DNA from 3 places in the Pseudoalteromonas translucida KMM 520 genome. Region 2 is predicted to be linked to each of the others. Evidence: predicted binding sites of a transcription regulator. Region 2 holds the regulator's gene; each other region holds the start of a gene.
The links. Region 2 encodes LexA, which represses DNA repair genes until DNA is damaged. Its sites were predicted from a motif close to TACTGTATNNNNATACAGTA; they were not measured.
Positions count from the first base shown of each region.

Region 1 (6,274 bases), 1.1 Mb from region 2:
TTAAATCATCAATAATTGTTTTAATTGTTTCTATATTACAGGTTAAAAAATCAATTTTTATAATATCGATAAATGGATAAAAGTGACGCCATACAGGTTGATGAATATAGTCGTCTAAGGCTAATGTATAACCTTTTTCTTTTAAGTCTTTAACAATAGCTAGTAAACGCTTACCAGGTTGAACTGTTTCGAGTATTTCTACCACCACAGCGTCTTTACTCAGTAAGCTAGGGTAGCCTTTTAGTAAAGTTTCTAGGGTAAAGTTGATATACGCTGGTTTATTATCGGTTAAATCCTCAAGGCCAAAATTAAACTGGCTACCTTCTATTAGGCGTGTTGTTGCCTCATCTCCATCTATATCAGGAAACACGTTATTTACACCATCACGAAATAGTAATTCATAGCCAATAAGCTTTTTATCGCGATCTAAGATAGGTTGGCGTGCAGCATAAAAATACATAAAAAATTCCGTATAGATAAAAATAACTATTCATTGTAACAATATATGGCAAAACATTAAAAATAGCATGATGTAAATAAGCTTATCTTAGATTAATAACATACTTTTAATAAGTTACAGAGGTTTTGACTTAAATATATACGCTTTGTTTGTTTTTAATTCACTAAAGTTGACATGTTGGAATTTTAACTATTACCCATGCTATAGTGACAGAGAATGGTTTTTATCCCAATACTGTCTTAACTATAATATTTTAAGAGTCATTATTTGGATCAAAAGCCTGTTGCAATTTATTAGTGGAGGCGAATTTGGAAACAGGAATGATTATTTCACTAGCATTATACTTTGTTGTAATGTTAGGTATAGGGTTGTATGCATTTAAGCAATCAACCAGCGATGTTTCAGGTTATATGTTAGGGGGGCGTAATTTATCACCAAGTGTTGCAGCGCTATCCGCAGGTGCATCTGACATGAGCGGCTGGTTGCTTATGGGCCTTCCCGGCGCTATGTATCTTTTTGGTTTGAGTAAGGTTTGGATTGCGATTGGTTTAGTACTTGGCGCTTGGGCAAATTACTTCTTAGTTGCACCTAGGCTACGTGTTTACACTGAAAAAGCGAATGATTCAATTACGATCCCGGATTATTTTGCTAATCGCTTTGCGGACAATAAAAATATTTTACGTGTGATTTCAGCCATTGTTATTATTGTTTTCTTTACACTTTATACCTCATCTGGCGTAGTTGCTGGTGGTAAGTTATTTGAAAATTCATTTGGAATGAGCTACGAAACTGGCCTTTATGTCACTACTGGCGTTGTAGTGCTTTATACGCTTTTTGGTGGTTTTTTAGCGGTAAGTTTAACCGACTTTGTACAAGGTTGCATTATGCTTATTGCATTACTAATAGTGCCAATAGTAACGTTTACTATGCTTGATCACCCAGTAATGGAAACGCTTGCTAATGCTAGTTATGACCTGTTACTTGTCTCGCCAAAGGCCAGTGAAGTTCACTCCTTAAATATGCTAGATTGGTTTGCTGGTGGCTCTACCATCGCAATTATTTCTGCGTTAGCTTGGGGCTTAGGTTACTTTGGTCAGCCTCATATTATAGTACGCTTTATGTCGGTACGTTCAGTTAAAGATATTCCAGCAATGCGACGTATTGGTATGTCTTGGATGACATTATCAGCAATAGGCGCAGTACTAACTGGTTTATTTGGGGCAGCCTTCATACTAGAAAATGAAATGCCGATAAATGATAAAGAAACAATATTTTTAGTGTTATCAGAATTGGTTTTTCATCCATTGATTGCTGGCTTTTTATTAGCAGCTATTTTAGCGGCTGTAATGAGTACTATCTCTTCACAATTGCTAGTGTGTTCAAGCTCGTTAACTGAAGATTTTTATAAAATATACCTGCACCGCGAAGCCTCTCAAAAAGAGCTAGTTTTTGTTGGGCGTATTAGTGTGGCGTTAGTTGCTATGTTTGCTATTTACTTAGCTTACGATAGAGATAGTTCTATTTTAGACTTAGTAAGTAATGCGTGGGCAGGCTTTGGTGCTGCATTTGGGCCACTCGTATTGCTTAGCCTTTACTGGAGAAGAATGAACTTTGCTGGTGCCTTAGCTGGCATGTTAGTGGGTGCTTCAACGGTACTGATATGGATATACGCACCAATCACAATTAATGGTGAGAGTTTAAGTAGCGTTATTTATGAAATAGTCCCAGGCTTTATTTTATCAAGTATTGCGATTGTATTAGTTAGCTTAATGACCAGTGAGCCAGCTAAAGAAATTACAACGTTATTTGATGAAGTAGAACAAGAACTATAAAAAGTTATAAGCAAAAAAAGGGAGTAACCTAGGTTACTCCCTTTTTTTATGCAAAATTTATTAACTCGCTTTTTTATCGCTACTTTCTTCTATGGGTGCAACATTATCTGCTTTTTTGCCTTTTACAGCAGCTTTAGGGGCTATAGGCTCTTTACCCCCTTTTAATATTGTCATAAAGTCATCTTTACTTTTTGCTATTTCTAAAGCAAGTGACTCTACTTGTTGTTCACTCAATGGCACATCAACTTTTTCTAGCAAAATTTCAAGCGACTCTGCAATATCGAGCATTTTATCATAGGCATCAGCTTCTTTTTTGGTAGTAAACGTCATGCGCTCGACTCCGTTTCGTTCTACAACATATTTAACAACAACAGCCATGATTTCTCCTGCTTACTTGCGTGGCATATAGTATATATAAACCATTAGATTACTGTTTTTATGTACAGTACAAGTTTGTGCCTAAATTTGCAAGTCCCCTAATTAATATTAAGTGATAATAGTTGACAACAAAGATTAACTTTACTTTATTTAACTTAATCACTTTTGTGTACCGTTGTAGTTAAGGATCTCACAGGGAGTGAATGTTAGGTTTAAGTATTTAATAAAGTGCAGGTGTAAAAAGCCTTTTGCGTTATGACTTAAACATATAAACAACAGACTAAATGTTCATGTATGAACAAAAAAGGAAGAAAGATGAAAAAACTAAAATACAGTGTTTTAGCTGCAGCTTTTTGTATGTTGCCAGTAACCCTTACTTATGCAAATGTAGATACCTCAGCAATAACTCAGCAAGTAAAGCAGGCAGCTTTAAATATTAATACCGCTGATGTTAGTCAGCTATCTAAGCTTCCAGGTATTGGTAAGAAAAAAGCACAAGCAATTATAGATTATCGCGAAGCACAAGGTAACTTTACGTCGTTAGAGGATTTGAAAATGGTAAAAGGCATAGGTAAAAAATTAGTTGCCAAGCTTGAAGGCAAGGTTTCGTTTTAAGTTAAAAAGGGCGCGTTAAGCGCCCTTAGTATATTGGGTTAATGCTTCACTTAAATGTTTTTTAGCAAAGTTAATTTCAATTGGAGTCGTTAGTAGTGGATAACACAACCCACCGAGTAGTAAAAAAGGGATGAGTAACCAGCCTTCAAATACGACAAATATTAAAAACAGCGGGCTGAGTAATAATAATTTTATAATACGAAGCAGTACTTTATTAACAGGTGAAAGCATACTTAAAGAAATAGCTATAACAACTTGTCTGTCACGTATTTTTAAATGCTTTAGTACATTAATTTGGCTTGAAAAAAACACAAACATTACAGCGCCCTTTTAGTTATTAAGCGACTTGTTACCAGTAAAAATAAAGTGGCTGCAAACAACGCAAATATTACTTCCATCCATGCTGGCATACTTAATCCCGCAAATTGCCAGTCAATGTTTCCACAATCACCAGTGGCTGCAAAAAAACTTGGGATCCACTCATGTAGTGGCATAAAAGCAGGAAAGTTAGGTTCAAACTCACAACTAAATGCAAAAGGATCCGTGGTTGTTTGCATTTCGATATGCTCGCGGGCAATTATAAATCCCCAAACACTAGAAACAGCCCATACACTATAGGCGAGCAAGCGAACCCCTTTATGCCCAGGATTACTTGTACCAATAATACCTGCAATAAGTAAACCTAATACGGCAGTACGCTGATATATGCACATGATACATGGCGCCAATCCCATTTGATATTGAAAAAACAGTGCTGTTATTTCAAGCAGAAAAACAATACCACTAAACAAAAGCCAAGGAGTACGTTGGGTGGGTAATTGTGCAAGCCAGTTCATAATAAATCCACATTTAAATAAGACGTTAGATTATGACGTAGGATAAAGTTAGGGGCAAGCAAAACGACTTAAAGCCACCTCACATGCATTTATGATGATTAAAGTTAAGGTTATAATTATCAAAGCCAATAAAAACCAAATAATGTGAAGAAAGGGGGAGTCCTCTAAGCGAGAAAAGAATTTGGATTAGATAAAGTTGCGTAACAAGTTAGCCAGGAAAGGCGCAAATTTAAAGTAAGTGGCTACTTAAAATGTATCTAGGATGAATATATAAGTACTTGCGACAAGTGTTAGTAAAAAATAGAAAGCATTTTATAGACAAAAATATTTTAATCGCATACTGGCAGTAATATGGCGTACTTTACTTGTTACTTGAGCGTCGTCTGGTACAATCAGTCGGTTAATCGTATGTAGTAGTGTGAATTAATTCGAGTGGGAATTGGATGAGAATTTTTAAAGCGAAAAGCCCAGCAGGATTTGCTGAAGAATACATAGTAGAGTCTATCTGGAATGGCGATTTCCCTCCTGGATCTATTCTACCTGCTGAGCGTGAACTCTCAGAGTTAATAGGTGTTACCCGAACGACGTTACGTGAAGTATTACAGCGATTGGCTCGAGATGGCTGGTTAACTATTAAACATGGTAAGCCAACAAAAGTGAATAACTTTTGGGAAACGTCAGGATTAAATATTCTTGAAACGTTAGCACGTCTTGATGAAGATAAAATGCCAGAGCTAACCGATCAGTTACTCTCTGCACGCACTAATATAAGCGCAATTTATACGCGTGCCGCTATAAAGTTAAACCCAGAACGTGTGATTGAAATTCTCTCACAAAGCGATGAGTTAGAAGACAGTGCGCAAGCATTTGCTGATTACGATTATAAAGTGCATCACGAGTTAGCTGTTGCAGGTAATAATCGTATTTACGTGCTTATACTTAATGGCTTTAAAGGATTTTATTCAAAAATAGGTTGTCATTATTTTTCAGATCCGGGAACGCGTGAGTTGGCTCGCCAGTTTTATAAAGATTTAACTAAATTGGCCGAAAACAGAGAACACGACGGTGCGATTATGATGATGCGTAAATATGGTCATCAAACCGGTGAAATTTGGCAACAAATTCGTGGCGATATGCCCAGCGACATAATGGATTAAACCTATTTTAAAAGCCTGCATTTGCAGGTTTTTTTGTGTCTTCATTTTAATTATATCTACTTTTTATTAATACTTTATAACCAAGAAGCTGAGCTAATAAAATATAATAACTCCCATCACTTTTTAGCGTTCAGTATTATCGATGGGATGAATCGTTAAATACGATTGTCATTTCGCATCAGTTCTCTCTAGAATAATAATAATTATATGTGCGCTATTGGTTTTTAATTTTTAGAGCCCATATAACTATCAGCATTGCATAAGCAATTGACAACAAACTCAAAATATTTGGAGAATAAAATGGGTGTATTAGTAGGCCGCCAGGCACCAGACTTTACCGCTGCAGCAGTTCTTGGTAACGGTGAAATTGTAGATAGCTATAACCTTCATGAAAAAATTAAAGGTAAAAAAGCAGTTATTTTCTTTTACCCACTAGATTTCACGTTTGTATGTCCTTCTGAACTTATTGCATTTGATAAGCGTTATGAAGAATTCCAAAAACGTGGTGTTGAAGTAATTGGTGTTTCTATCGATTCACAATTCTCACACAACGCATGGCGTAACACTGCTGTTGCAGATGGCGGTATCGGTAAAGTTAAATATGCACTAGTTGCAGATATTAAACATGAAATTTGTAAAGCATACGACGTTGAGCATCCTGAAGCGGGTGTTGCATTTCGTGGATCTTTCCTAATTGATGAGGAAGGCAACGTACGTCACCAAGTAGTGAACGACTTACCACTAGGTCGTAACATTGATGAAATGCTACGTATGGTTGACGCACTAGCGTTCCACACTGAGCACGGTGAAGTATGTCCTGCTGGTTGGACTGAAGGTAAAAAAGGTATGGACGCGAGCCCTGAAGGCGTTGCTAAGTTCCTATCTGAAAACGAAGGCGATCTATAATTTAGCTCTCGTTTAAATAAAAAAACCGCCGATTGGCGGTTTTTTTGTTGCTTCTCGTTTAGAACGAGAAACTTACTTTAGTATAAATAT
Region 1 covers NZ_CP011034.1:903,804-910,077, forward strand. The annotation lists gene PTRA_RS04215 (EAL and HDOD domain-containing protein) at 1-460, opposite strand, end outside; gene putP (sodium/proline symporter PutP) at 781-2,292, shown strand; gene PTRA_RS04225 (YebG family protein) at 2,353-2,670, opposite strand; gene PTRA_RS04230 (ComEA family DNA-binding protein) at 2,986-3,285, shown strand; gene PTRA_RS04235 (DUF6170 family protein) at 3,301-3,603, opposite strand; gene dsbB (disulfide bond formation protein DsbB) at 3,603-4,121, opposite strand; gene fadR (fatty acid metabolism transcriptional regulator FadR) at 4,565-5,278, shown strand; gene PTRA_RS04250 (peroxiredoxin) at 5,579-6,184, shown strand; gene PTRA_RS04255 (TonB-dependent receptor) at 6,243-6,274, opposite strand, start outside.
Region 1: PTRA_RS04225 (YebG family protein) is a predicted target of LexA. The motif match lies at 2,721-2,740, and genes of this name have one in related genera.

Region 2 (6,274 bases):
CAAAATATAAATGCCACTGCCACCTTCTTTACCGGCACTCATTACGGTTAGAGCTGCACCTACTGCAATAAAAAATAATGCTACTGCGCCAACAATCGGCCATGGGCTTTGATCTGGTACATAATAATGCTCATATTCTTGCTTCATTTTATTTGCTCCTGGTTGTCACTAGTTAGGCTAGTTGTTATTGGCTGCTAGCCGCTCACTAATATCAAATACCGTATAAGATAAAGTTAACTCTTCAATGTCGCTTGGTAGTGCGGTATCAACATAAAAAAGCAGCGTAAACTCTAGTTCTTCACCTGCTTTTAATGGCTGTTGATCAAAACAAAAACACGCTATTTTATGTAAGTATTTTGCTGCTCTACCGGGTGATACCGAAGGCACTGCCTGCATTACTTTATCTTGGTCACTATTATTTTTGGCGCTAAACATTACCTCACGCATAGCACCTGGCTTTACCGCAACACTGTACTCTTTAGACTTCACAGCAAAGGGTGCACCGCTTTGTGCGTGCGTGGTAAAGCTCACACTTATTTCGCGATTTTGTACTACTTGCGTGCTTTGCTTTGCTTGCTCTAATGATGGCTTACCGTTAATGCCGGTAATATCACAAAACACGTCATACAAAGGCACTAACGCAAATGCAAATGCAAACATGGCTAAGCAAATAACAACTAAGCGCTTAAGTAGCGGTGCATGTATCATTATTTAATTTCCGGTGGTGTTGAAAATGTATGGTACGGAGCAGGTGAATCTACCTCCCACTCCAGCCCTTCTGCGCCTTCCCACACTTTTGCAGGAACCTTGTCGCCGCCACGTGCGCATTTAATCACTACAGCTACAAACAACAACTGCGATAATCCAAAGGCAAAGCCGCCAATACTAATAATGGCGTTAAAGTCGGCAAACTGTAGCGCATAGTCGGGAATACGGCGTGGCATGCCTGCAAGCCCTACAAAGTGCATAGGAAAAAACAATACATTTACGCTTACCAGCGATAACCAAAAATGCCATTTAGCCAGCGCTATGTTATACATATTGCCAGTCCACTTAGGCAGCCAATAATACGCGCCTGCCATAATCGAAAATACCGCCCCCGTTACCAGTACATAATGAAAATGTGCCACTACAAAGTAGGTATCATGGTACTGAAAATCAGCCGGTGTAATGGCCAGCATCAAGCCCGAAAAACCACCTAAGGTAAACAACACAATAAAGGCAATACTAAACAGCATGGGTACTTCAAACGTAATTGATCCGCGCCACATAGTGGCTACCCAATTAAATATTTTTACTCCAGTGGGCACCGATATCAGCATAGTCGCGTACATAAAAAACAGCTCGCCAGCCACTGGCATTCCGGTAGTAAACATATGATGCGCCCACACCGTAAAACTCAACAGCGCAATTGACGACGTGGCATATACCATGGAGGAATAACCAAAGAGTTTTTTACGCGAAAAGGTCGGAACTATAGTAGAAATAATGCCAAAAGCAGGCAAAATCATTATGTATACTTCGGGGTGGCCAAAAAACCAAAATATGTGCTGAAACATCACCGGATCACCGCCACCCGCTGCATCAAAAAAGCTGGTTGCAAAGTATTTATCGGTGAGCACCATAGTCACCGCACCTGCGAGCACGGGCATAACCGCAATCAATAAAAATGCCGTTATCAGCCAAGTCCATACAAACATAGGGACCTTCATCCAGGTCATGCCTGGGGCACGTAAGTTAACTATGGTTACAATTACATTAATTGCCCCCATAATGGAGCTAATACCCATAATATGCACAGCAAATACAAACATGGCGGTATTGTCATTACTGTAGGTTGTGGACAGCGGCGCATAAAAAGTCCAACCAAACGCAGGACCACCACCGGGCATTAATAGCGATGATAATAAAATTAAAAACGCGAATGGTAAAATCCAAAAACTCCAGTTATTCATTCGCGGTAAGGCCATATCAGGCGCGCCAATCATTAATGGCACCATCCAGTTAGCCAAGCCAGTAAATGCCGGCATAACAGCACCAAATACCATAATCAACCCATGCACTGTGGTCATTTGATTAAAAAAGTGAGGATCGACTAATTGTAATCCTGGCTGAAATAACTCAGCGCGGATCACCATAGCCATAGCTCCACCAATAAAAAACATAGTCAGCGAGAAAATTAAGTACAAGCTGCCTATATCTTTATGATTAGTGGTATATAACCAACGCTTAAAGCCTTTAGCAGGATGATGAGCGTGGTGAGCTTCATTAATGTCAGGTTGTTCTACTATGCTACTCATTAGTTCGCCTCCCCGTCGGCATCAAGTGCTGCCTGTATTTCACTTGGTTGAATTACATCACCGGTATCATTACCCCATGCATTACGCTTATAAGTAATTACCGCTGCTAATTGCTTTATAGAGAGCTGTTTAGCAAAGGCTTGCATGGCTGTGCCGGGGCGTCCGTGAATAACAATGTCAATGTGATCTTTTATGTCGCCAAGCACTATCGGGCTGCCTTTAAGCGCAGGAAAAACACCTGGTAAACCTAGTCCTGTGGGCTGATGACATGCAGCACAATTGGCCATATACACTTGCTCACCCAAAGTCATTAACTCTTCTTTAGGGAGTGTTTGATCAAGTAATGCGGCATCTGCTGCTGCAGCTTTTTGCTTTGCTTGTTTAGCATCTGCTAGCCAAACTTTAAAATCGGCCTCTGACTTAGCCTCTACTACCACAGGCATAAAGCCATGATCTTTACCGCATAGCTCAGCACACTGACCGCGATAAATACCGACTTCGTTTATGTTGGTCCACGTTTCGTTAATAAACCCCGGGTTTGCATCTTTTTTAATAGCAAAATCGGGCACCCACCAAGAATGAATAACATCGTCGGAGGTCATTAAAAAGCGTACTTTTTTATTAATCGGTAATACCAGAGGCTTATCTACCTCAAGTAAATAGTTGGGGTTTTTATCGGCTAGGTTGGCAATTTCATTTTGCGGTGTGGCAAGTATTGAGTAAAACTCAACATCTTCCCCCATATATTCGTAATGCCATTTCCACTGTGAACCAGTTACTTTAATAGTGATATCCGCTTTACTGGCATCTTCCATCGCTATTAATGTTTTAGTTGCGGGGACTGCCATTGCTATTAAAATAACAAATGGAATTGCTGTCCAGAGTATTTCTACTTTGGTACTTTCGTGAAATTGAGCAGCAACTGCTCCTTTAGATTTACGATGATGAATAAGTGCCCAAAACATAACGGCAAATACAATCACGCCTATTACACAGCATATTAAAAATATGGTCATGTGTAGTTGATAAACATTATTACTTATATCGGTTACGCCTTTGCGCATATTATATTGGCTATTTGCCAATGCTAGCTGCGGAAAAACAAACAATATAAGCCACAAGGTAGAGCTCAATTTACCCATGTGACAGCTCCTTTAATACTGTTGCGAGTGCAAAACAAAAAGACATAAGCTTTAAATGCCAATTTGTTATTTTTTATTTTTGTATTGCTGCCGGATATATAAATATGTGTTCTCAAAACTAAAAGCTGTGAGTTATTGTTAGTCCAGCCCATTAACAATTAGTTAATAATTGAACAACTAGCAAGTTTTAGTTTGAAAAATAATCAAATAATATTAGAGGATTAGCGTAAATATGAGGGTTATTTAATTTTTTTCTAAGCAGGAAGTGAGCAACAGCAAGGGTTACAAATAAAAAGACAGCAAAAACGAGTATTAAATACTTAAATGATAAAAAACATAAACTTAATATAATTTTGTCATTGCAGCGGAGTTTTCACAAAAAAATGGCAAAAAAAAGCGCACTAAAAAGTGCGCGTTAATCATCTGAGCTATTAAATTATACCGCTATTTTGCATAGCTATAACAACTTAATTGTTACATCCAGTCAGCGTTGCGAATAACCCCAACGGCTAAGCCTTCAATATTAAAAGATTCGTTTTCAAGATCCACTTCTATCGACGAAAATTCTTTATTTTCAGCATGCAGTAATACTTTTCGACCTGCTTTTTCTAAGCGCTTTACCGTTACATCGTCATCAACGCGGGCAACAATAACTTGGCCATTTTCGGCAACTTGAGTGCGATGAACAGCCAGTAAATCACCATCCATAATACCAATATCTCGCATGCTCATACCATTTACACGCAATAAAAAATCGGCAGGCGGTTTAAACATTAGCGGGTCAATTTTACAATGGCTCTCAACATGTTGTTGCGCCAAAATAGGTTCACCGGCAGCTACGCGGCCAATTAATGGTAAACCAAGTTGTTCTGGTTCATCTTCTTCAATAAGTTGAATACCACGGCTAGCGCCTGGCTTCATTTTAATAGCGCCTTTTTTAGCCAGCGCTTTTAAATGCTCTTCTGCGGCATTAGCACTTTTAAAGCCTAATGTTTGTGCAATTTCTGCGCGTGTAGGAGGCATACCAGTGTCTTTAATAAACACTTTAATAAGTTCGAGTATTTGCGCTTGGCGGTTAGTTAATGGTCGCATACAACTGGTTTTCCATACAGTACATTTAACTGTGAGTATATACAGTTATCTGAAAATCGCAAATTTAAATTACTCCCCGCCTTTGCTGCCAAAGGTGGCATTGGTCTAAGCTTAAAATAACCAAGTAAATTACAGATAAAATTAAGCAGATCTCGGCAGTGTTAGTTTTACGTTACATTAATTGTAATTACATGATTACTAGGTTATTGCTGTTATTAAAAAATTAGTTAACTATCGTTTTTATAACGGGCGTTAGCCTCATCAATGTGAATCAACGGAGAGTGTTATGAATATCACTGTAGCGGTAATTATCAACGGCCCTAAACGTAAAGTATGGGCAGCAATAACTGACATCGAAAACAGTACCAATATGCTGTCTGGCATTATTGATTTGAAAATAATCGAAAAGCCTCCACAGGGGTTAGTGGGCCTAAAATGGTTAGAAACGCGAAAAATGTTTGGTAAAGCGGCCTCAGAAACCATGTGGATCACAGAAGCTGTTACTAATGAATATTATTGCACTCGCGCAGAAAATTGCGGGGCAGTTTATACCACTAAGCTGTCACTTACCGCCGCCGAACCTGGCACCTGTTTAACCATGACTTTTTCTGATAGCTCTGAGTCTATTTGGGTAAAAATGATGTCTGCAGTGATGGGGGTTTTTCTTAAAAATTCGATGCGTAAAATGCTAAAAAAAGATCTCGATGAAATTAAGCACTATGTAGAAAGCAAAAAGTAGCGCTGCATTACAATGTAGTAGCTGCACTAACTTGGCTATCATATCGCCATGAAAAATCGTATTATTGGTTATCGTTTTCAATCTTTAAAGGAGTAACAATGAGTATTTGGCATCAACCTATTACTTTAGCGTTTTGTAAGCAGTTAGACCAAGGCATAAATGGCCAAGGTACACTGATGAAAACCATGGGGATTGAAATAACTGAAATTGGTGATGATTACTTAGTTGCCACTATGCCGGCAATTCCTGCGCATCATAACCCCATAGGCATGGTGCATGGCGGAGCAAACGTGGTTTTAGCCGAAAGTGTTGCCAGCTACGCGGCTAACTTTGTGGTCGACTTCACTAAATTTTATTGTGTAGGGCAAGAGATCAGTGCTAGCCATTTAAAAGCCTCGCGTAATGGCACCTTAACCGCCACCGCAAAAGCGTTTCATATTGGCAAGCGTAGCTCAGTATGGGAAATAAAAATAACGAATAGTCGCGGCGAGCTTTGCTGCGTATCAAAAATGACCGCAGCTGTAGTAGAGCGCAAAGGCTAACGCTATTTTTCTAGCGGGTAAATAGTAATTTCCATGCCTGCACCAATTGCCGATATACGTAATAAAGTATCGGCGTGCAGCGCTTGGTTAAAACATTTTGGCGAAGTGCCCGACTCAAAACCAATATCAAAGGTACGGCGCGAACAACTCAACCATTGCTTAAGTGCAGCGCGCGAGCATGACTCTACTAGCTCACATAAGTGGTTAATTGCTTTATCCGGTGAGGATATTTCGCCTGTTACTTCTATACGCGCTAACTGACGGTATTCGTCTTTATCATAATGTAAAATAGTGGCGATTTTTTTTAGGTCAGCTACAAGCACGCTAATATCTTGCTTTGACTCAAGCTCTAGGTCTACATTTAAAAATTGAATTTCCGACATTGTCTGCTGTTTATCCTCTAATTAGTTCGCTGTAAACTTTAACGCAGTTTTACGGTTATACCAAATCAACTCTGCA
Region 2 covers NZ_CP011034.1:3,225,847-3,232,120, forward strand. The annotation lists gene PTRA_RS14900 (cytochrome c oxidase subunit 3) at 1-147, opposite strand, end outside; gene PTRA_RS14905 (cytochrome c oxidase assembly protein) at 178-708, opposite strand; gene ctaD (cytochrome c oxidase subunit I) at 708-2,300, opposite strand; gene coxB (cytochrome c oxidase subunit II) at 2,300-3,442, opposite strand; gene lexA (transcriptional repressor LexA) at 3,917-4,534, opposite strand; gene PTRA_RS14925 (SRPBCC family protein) at 4,821-5,273, shown strand; gene PTRA_RS14930 (PaaI family thioesterase) at 5,372-5,815, shown strand; gene PTRA_RS14935 (hypothetical protein) at 5,818-6,198, opposite strand.

Region 3 (6,274 bases), 1.4 Mb from region 2:
CAAATAATTTATCAACATCTTCTTGATTGCGTAATAGATTAGCACGCTCTACTCGCTCTTTAGTTAAGTGTGGTGCAAAGCGTTCAATAAAGTCATACATATAAGTGCGTAAAAAACTGCCTTTTCTAAAGCCAATTTTAGTGGTGCTCGCTTCAAATAAATGGCTGGCATCAATACACACTAAATCAGTATCACTGACTTGATCAATCGCCATTGACGCAACCACTCCAACACCTAATCCTAAGCGTACATACGTTTTAATAACGTCGGCATCAGTGGCGGTAAATACTATGTGTGGCTCAAGCCCATGGGCACTAAAAGCTTTATCTAGTTCTGAGCGGCCAGTGAAGCCAAATACATAGGTAATAAGCGGGTATTTTGCAATATCTGCCACGGTTATATTATTAACTTTTTTAGCTAATGGATGGTCTTTTGCCACCACAATACTACGGTTCCAATGATAACAAGGCAGCATAACAAGGTCTGAATATAAGTGTAGTGCTTCTGTTGCAATAGCAAAGTCGGCATCGCCACGTGCAGCTGCATCTGATATTTGCTGCGGTGTACCTTGGTGCATATGAAGTGACACTGCAGGGTATTTTTTCATAAACCCTTTAATAACATTCGGCAATGCGTAACGTGCTTGGGTATGAGTAGTGGCAATATTAAGCTTACCTTGATCGGGTAAAGTATGCTCATGAGCAACCGCTTTAATACCTTCTACTTTTGAAAGTATTTCGCGCGATATATTAATGACTTCTTCACCGGCACTGGTTACATGCGTTAAATGTTTACCACTGCGACCAAAAATTTGAATACCTAACTCATCTTCAAGCATGCGCACTTGCTTAGAAATACCTGGTTGTGAGGTAAATAAACTTTCAGCTGTTGCTGAGACATTTAATTTATGATTTTGAACTTCTACAATATATCTAAGTTGTTGTAATTTCATAGCTATGTATTTTCGTTATTATTCGTTTTTGAGAGGTAAATACTTTATCTTTAAAAACTGACCACCCAACAAAAGGTAGGTTTTAATTGATAATACCGTATTTAGTAAATATAGGCTTAGGCTAGCACAATAAATATACTTCAGATAGCAATGATTATCATATAAAGCATTAAGATTTAAACGCTTTCTTAGCCTGCTTTTATAGTTAATTAGCGCAAAGTTTTCCTGTTCTTATATATTTAATGTAAGATTGAGCAATTAGGTTTAGAACCCGAGAACTGTAACATGATCGTCTCTATTATAATTATACTCATTGTTGCTCTTATTGTGATTGCGCTTTGGGTAAGTGCGGTGCAACAGCATAAAGAAAAACAAGAAGCTGAGCGCCGTAAAGAACTAACCAAACAAAAAGCTATTATTGAGGAAACCGAGGAAGCGTTAATGAATAACGCTAATATCCCGTTTTCAGATAATACACTACGTGTTTTACAGCGTCGCAATCACGATGCGCTTAGCACCATGGTATCGCTTTCACCTGGTTCTAAAATATTAAAAAACCGTTTAAATGAAGCGAAAGAGCGTTTAAACAATCCAGTTCAAGGCAGCAATAGCGAATCGCTTTCACTGCCTAGTAACGATAAGCAATTGGTATCGCTAATACAGGGCATAAAAAAATTACGTATTATTCTGCGCTCTGAGCACAATAAAGGTAACCTTGATAGTCAACTATTTGTAATCGAAGACAAACGAATGGAAAAACTGCAGTTACAAATAAATATTGAAAGCCAAATTAAACGTGGTTTATCGGCGCGCTCTGCAGGTATGGTAGGTTCAGCTAGACAATATTTTGAAAAAGCTCATGCCTCACTCAGTGCGGTATCGTATAGCGATCCATATGTAACTGCTAAATACCAAGAAGTAGAAGGCTACTTAGAAGCTATTAGTGTTGAGTTAAGGGCATCGAATGCCAGTGCACTTAAAAAGAAAACTGAGCAAGAGCAAGATGACCTAGATGTTTTATTTGCTCCGAAAAAGAAATGGTAAATTGGCACTAAAATTTATAAAAAAAGCCCATACAATTTTGTATGGGCTTTTTTTATTGATAGATAAATAAATTTTTTAAGATAAAAATGCAAACTTAACAATAAACAATGCCGTTAAAATCCACACACTAATACTTACTTGATCCTTTTTACCGCATAACACCTTAACCGCGGTGTAAGAAATAAACCCAAGTGCAATACCATGAGCAATAGAAAATGTCAGCGGGGTCATTAATAACACCACACTAACAGGAATGGCATCTGTCATGTCGTCCCAGTTTACAAACTTTAAGTTTTGTAGCATAAGTACCGAAACATATAAAATAGCACCGGCAGTGGCATAGGCTGGCACCATTTGCGCTAGTGGCGCAAAAAACATCATCAATAAAAAACAAATACCCACAACAACGGCTGTTAAGCCTGTGCGTCCGCCTACAGAAACACCAGCCACCGACTCTATATAAGAGGTAGTAGTAGATGTACCTAACATTGCACCGGCAATAGTTGCAGTGCTATCAGCGCTAAGGGCGCGCCCTAAACGTGGCATATTGCCTTTTTCATCTGCAAGCCCTGCTTTTTGCGTGACCGCAACCAAGGTGCCTGAGGTATCAAATAAATCTACAAATAAAAATGCAAAAATAACACTCAACATTGAAAGCTCAAATGCCGCACTAAAATCAAGTTGCATAAAGGTTGGTAAAATTGACGGCGGCATAGACATAACCCCCTTATATTCAACCAAACCAAAAGCCAGAGCAATACCAGTTACCAGTAAAATACTAATTAACACACCACTTTTAAAGTCGCGATATAACAATGCCGCAATTACAAAAAAACTTAAAATAGCAAGTAATGGCCCAGGTGCAGTAATATCACCTAGCTGCACTAAGGTTGCAGGGCTAGATACTATGATCCCTGCACTTTTAAGCGCAATTAGCGCCAAAAAAGCACCAATACCGGTCGCTATTGCTTGTTTAAGCACCAGTGGAATGGCATTAATAATCCACTCTCGTACTTTAAATAAGCTTAAAAATAAAAATATACAACCCGACATAAACACAGCACCTAATGCCGCTTCCCAGGTATAACCCATTCCTAAAACAACGCCATAGGTAAAAAAAGCATTTAATCCCATACCTGGTGCTAACGCTAACGGATAATTGGCCCATAGGCCCATAATAAAACAGCCTATTGCAGCTGCAATACATGTAGCTACAAACGCAGCGCCTTGATCCATTCCTGCTTGAGCAAGCATTGCTGGATTAACAAAAACAATATAAACCATAGTAATAAAAGTAGTCATACCGGCAACACATTCACGTTGTACTGAGGAATCATTTGCGCGGATTTTAAATAAGGCTTCGAGCATAACAAACTTAAGGTAGTAAAAAGTGGCGAGATTTTAGCATAAAAATAGCGAAATACCGGACATTTTACCTTGTTATGCATTAAGTTATTGAAGTAGCTGAAATAATAAATATGACACGGTAATACGTATGTACTTTAGGTTTTAAAAATAATAATTACCGTGCTTACATGCTAAATAATTAGTTTTACTTTAACGTAAATAATAGAGCATAAAGTACTGTATAGGTGTTATTCGCCGCATAATTTTAGTAAAAAATATAAAGTACAAATCTAAAATATTAACGCTCTGTTTTTAATAGTTATTTTTGTTTTTTTATCCGTGTAAAAATTTAAAACTGAATGACTGTACAAATAATTAGCAAAAAAACACTTGCACCATAACACTGTATAAACTACTGTATATGGGTACTGTATAAAAACCCAGTGAGTGAGAAATTTATGTTACAGCCTATTACCGTAAGAACCGTTAAAAGTTATCAGCAAGACGATAAAAGTGATTGTGTAAATTTAATTCAAATTGAAGATGAAATTTCAGCAACCTTTGAATTGCTTAAAGTATTACACCAATACAATAGCTTAAATGCATGGACACTGCTGATTGCACCTGACCATGTTCCGAGTAAAGCTTTACTTGATTCATGCTCCATTGATACCAGCAAATTACTGGTGATCAGGCAAAAACATTTAGTAAACTTAGAGTATGTACTTAGCTCGGCGCTGCACAACGGAAACTTTGCTGCGGTAATTACCTGGACTGATATTGTTAATGATCAACAGCTGACACAATTATCATTAAATTTAAGCACTACAAATACTAAGCTTTATTGTTTTACTAAAAATACTCACAACCTTGAGATACCACTGACTCAATAAGCTTGTTAAACTCGTGTTTTAAACACTTTATATTAATATTATGACCTCATTAACGACTTCTCCTTGCTTTTGTGGCAGCCAGCAAAATTATGCTGACTGCTGTGAACCACTTCATTTAGCATCACAAATAGCTGAAACACCTGAGCAACTTATGCGTGCTCGCTACAGCGCATATGTACTTAAAAATGCAACTTATGTTTATCAAACTTATGCAAGTGAAAAACAGGCAGAAAACCCTGTAAAAGAGATTAAAGACTTTGCAGATAGCTGCCGCTTTATAAAGCTAACCGTTATCGACACTGAGCACGATGCAAGCGAAGGATTTGTAACATTTAAAGTAAATTACTTTTACCAAAACTTGTATTGCGAGTTACACGAAAAATCGTTGTTTATTAAACAAGGTGGGCAGTGGCGCTACCTTGATGGCACACTATTTCCGGTAGCCGATATTAAAATAAGCAGAAATGATAACTGCCCTTGCCAAAGTGGCAAAAAATATAAAAAGTGTCATAGCGTATAACAAGCTGCAACTAACTGTGCGGTGAGTAAAGTACGTAATTACAGGCAACTGAACCTTAAATACTAATAGCCATGCCTAGGATTGGCTGTTATTGAGCGCTGTGGTATGGCTAAAATTAAACTTTGCTTTCGAGCAGCTGTTGGCAATTTACATACCTATAGGCCTGCGTTAATAACTGCTCTACCGCATATTTTGGTACAGTGCGCTTTAAAAGCACACTGTATTTCGCCCTTGTGCTTTAGCTGCGTACATTTTTTTATCTGCGCGTTGCAAAATATCCATGTTGCCTTCGTCTGATTGCAATAATGTAGCCCCACCTATACTTATAGTGACAAATTCAAACTCTGAGTACTTATGTAAAACACCTAAGCCAGATATGTTATTTTTAATTTTTTCAGCAACACAGCGAGCGCCTTCCTCGTTGGTATGGGGTAGCACAACCACAAATTCTTCGCCGCCATATCGGGCAACAAAATCGCTTGGCCTTTGCAGGCTGTTGGCAATTGTTTGAGCAATTAAGTGTAAAACAACGTCGCCTTCTACGTGTCCATAAATATCGTTGTATTGCTTAAAGTAATCAATATCCATAAGTAATAAAGCATATTCTGCATTCTCTCTTAATGCACTCAATTGTATTTTATTAATATGAGTATCAAAATAACGACGGTTAAATACTTTAGTTAAGTCATCAAGAAACACTTTTTGACTTAATAAGTCATGTTGCAGCTTAATCGTTAAGTGCGCTCTTACTCTTCTGTATAAGGTTTCTGGGTTAATCGGTTTTTGAATAAAGTCTACCGCACCCGCTTCCCAGCAGTCCTCTTCTTGGTTTTCAAAGGAGGTAACAAATATAACGGGAATGTCTTGGGTTTGTGTCGTCGTTTTAAGTTTTAAACAGGTTTCTATACCGCATATGCCATCCATTGAAATATCCAGCAGTACGATATCGGGAGTATTAGATTTACATATTTCAACTGCTTGTTCACCGCTATTGGCGGTGTTAACAATAAAGTGCTTTGATAATATTTTTTTCAGTACAATTAAGCTAAGTAACTGATCATCAACAATGAGGACTTTTGAGGTTTTAAGGCTAAGTTTTAAATCGCTATCGGCATAATTTAATGGCATAAATACTACTGTTTTCTATAATTATCAACTAACACAGTATAATACAGTCTTATGTTATGCAAATGTAATAAAGCTGAGGTTTTTAATCAAACTTACAATCAACACCCAAATATAAAAATGGCGATGCAGAGTTGTTGTTAATTGTTTTAGAAAATCACCGGCCATAATTTTCAGGGTAATACTGAAAGTAAGCACTGCTTATAAGCACTGCTTATAAGCTGCTTGCACTTGAATACTCAAGGTTTAAATCGTATTTGTATAAACGTACAAACAAAAAATGAGCCACTAGGGCCCATTTTAAAAATTACGCAAATTACTTTATAAGCGTCTTATTCGTCGTCATCCAGATCTGGTTGTTGACGTTGAGCTGGGCGCGCTAAAATTTCTACA
Region 3 covers NZ_CP011034.1:1,253,774-1,260,047, reverse strand. The annotation lists gene cysB (HTH-type transcriptional regulator CysB) at 1-952, opposite strand, end outside; gene PTRA_RS05965 (hypothetical protein) at 1,238-1,996, shown strand; gene PTRA_RS05960 (NCS2 family permease) at 2,072-3,364, opposite strand; gene PTRA_RS05955 (SulA-like leucine-rich domain-containing protein) at 3,802-4,236, shown strand; gene PTRA_RS05950 (YchJ family protein) at 4,277-4,756, shown strand; gene PTRA_RS05945 (GGDEF domain-containing response regulator) at 4,964-5,884, opposite strand; gene PTRA_RS05940 (DUF6172 family protein) at 6,214-6,274, opposite strand, start outside.
Region 3: PTRA_RS05955 (SulA-like leucine-rich domain-containing protein) is a predicted target of LexA. The motif match lies at 3,757-3,776, and genes of this name have one in related genera.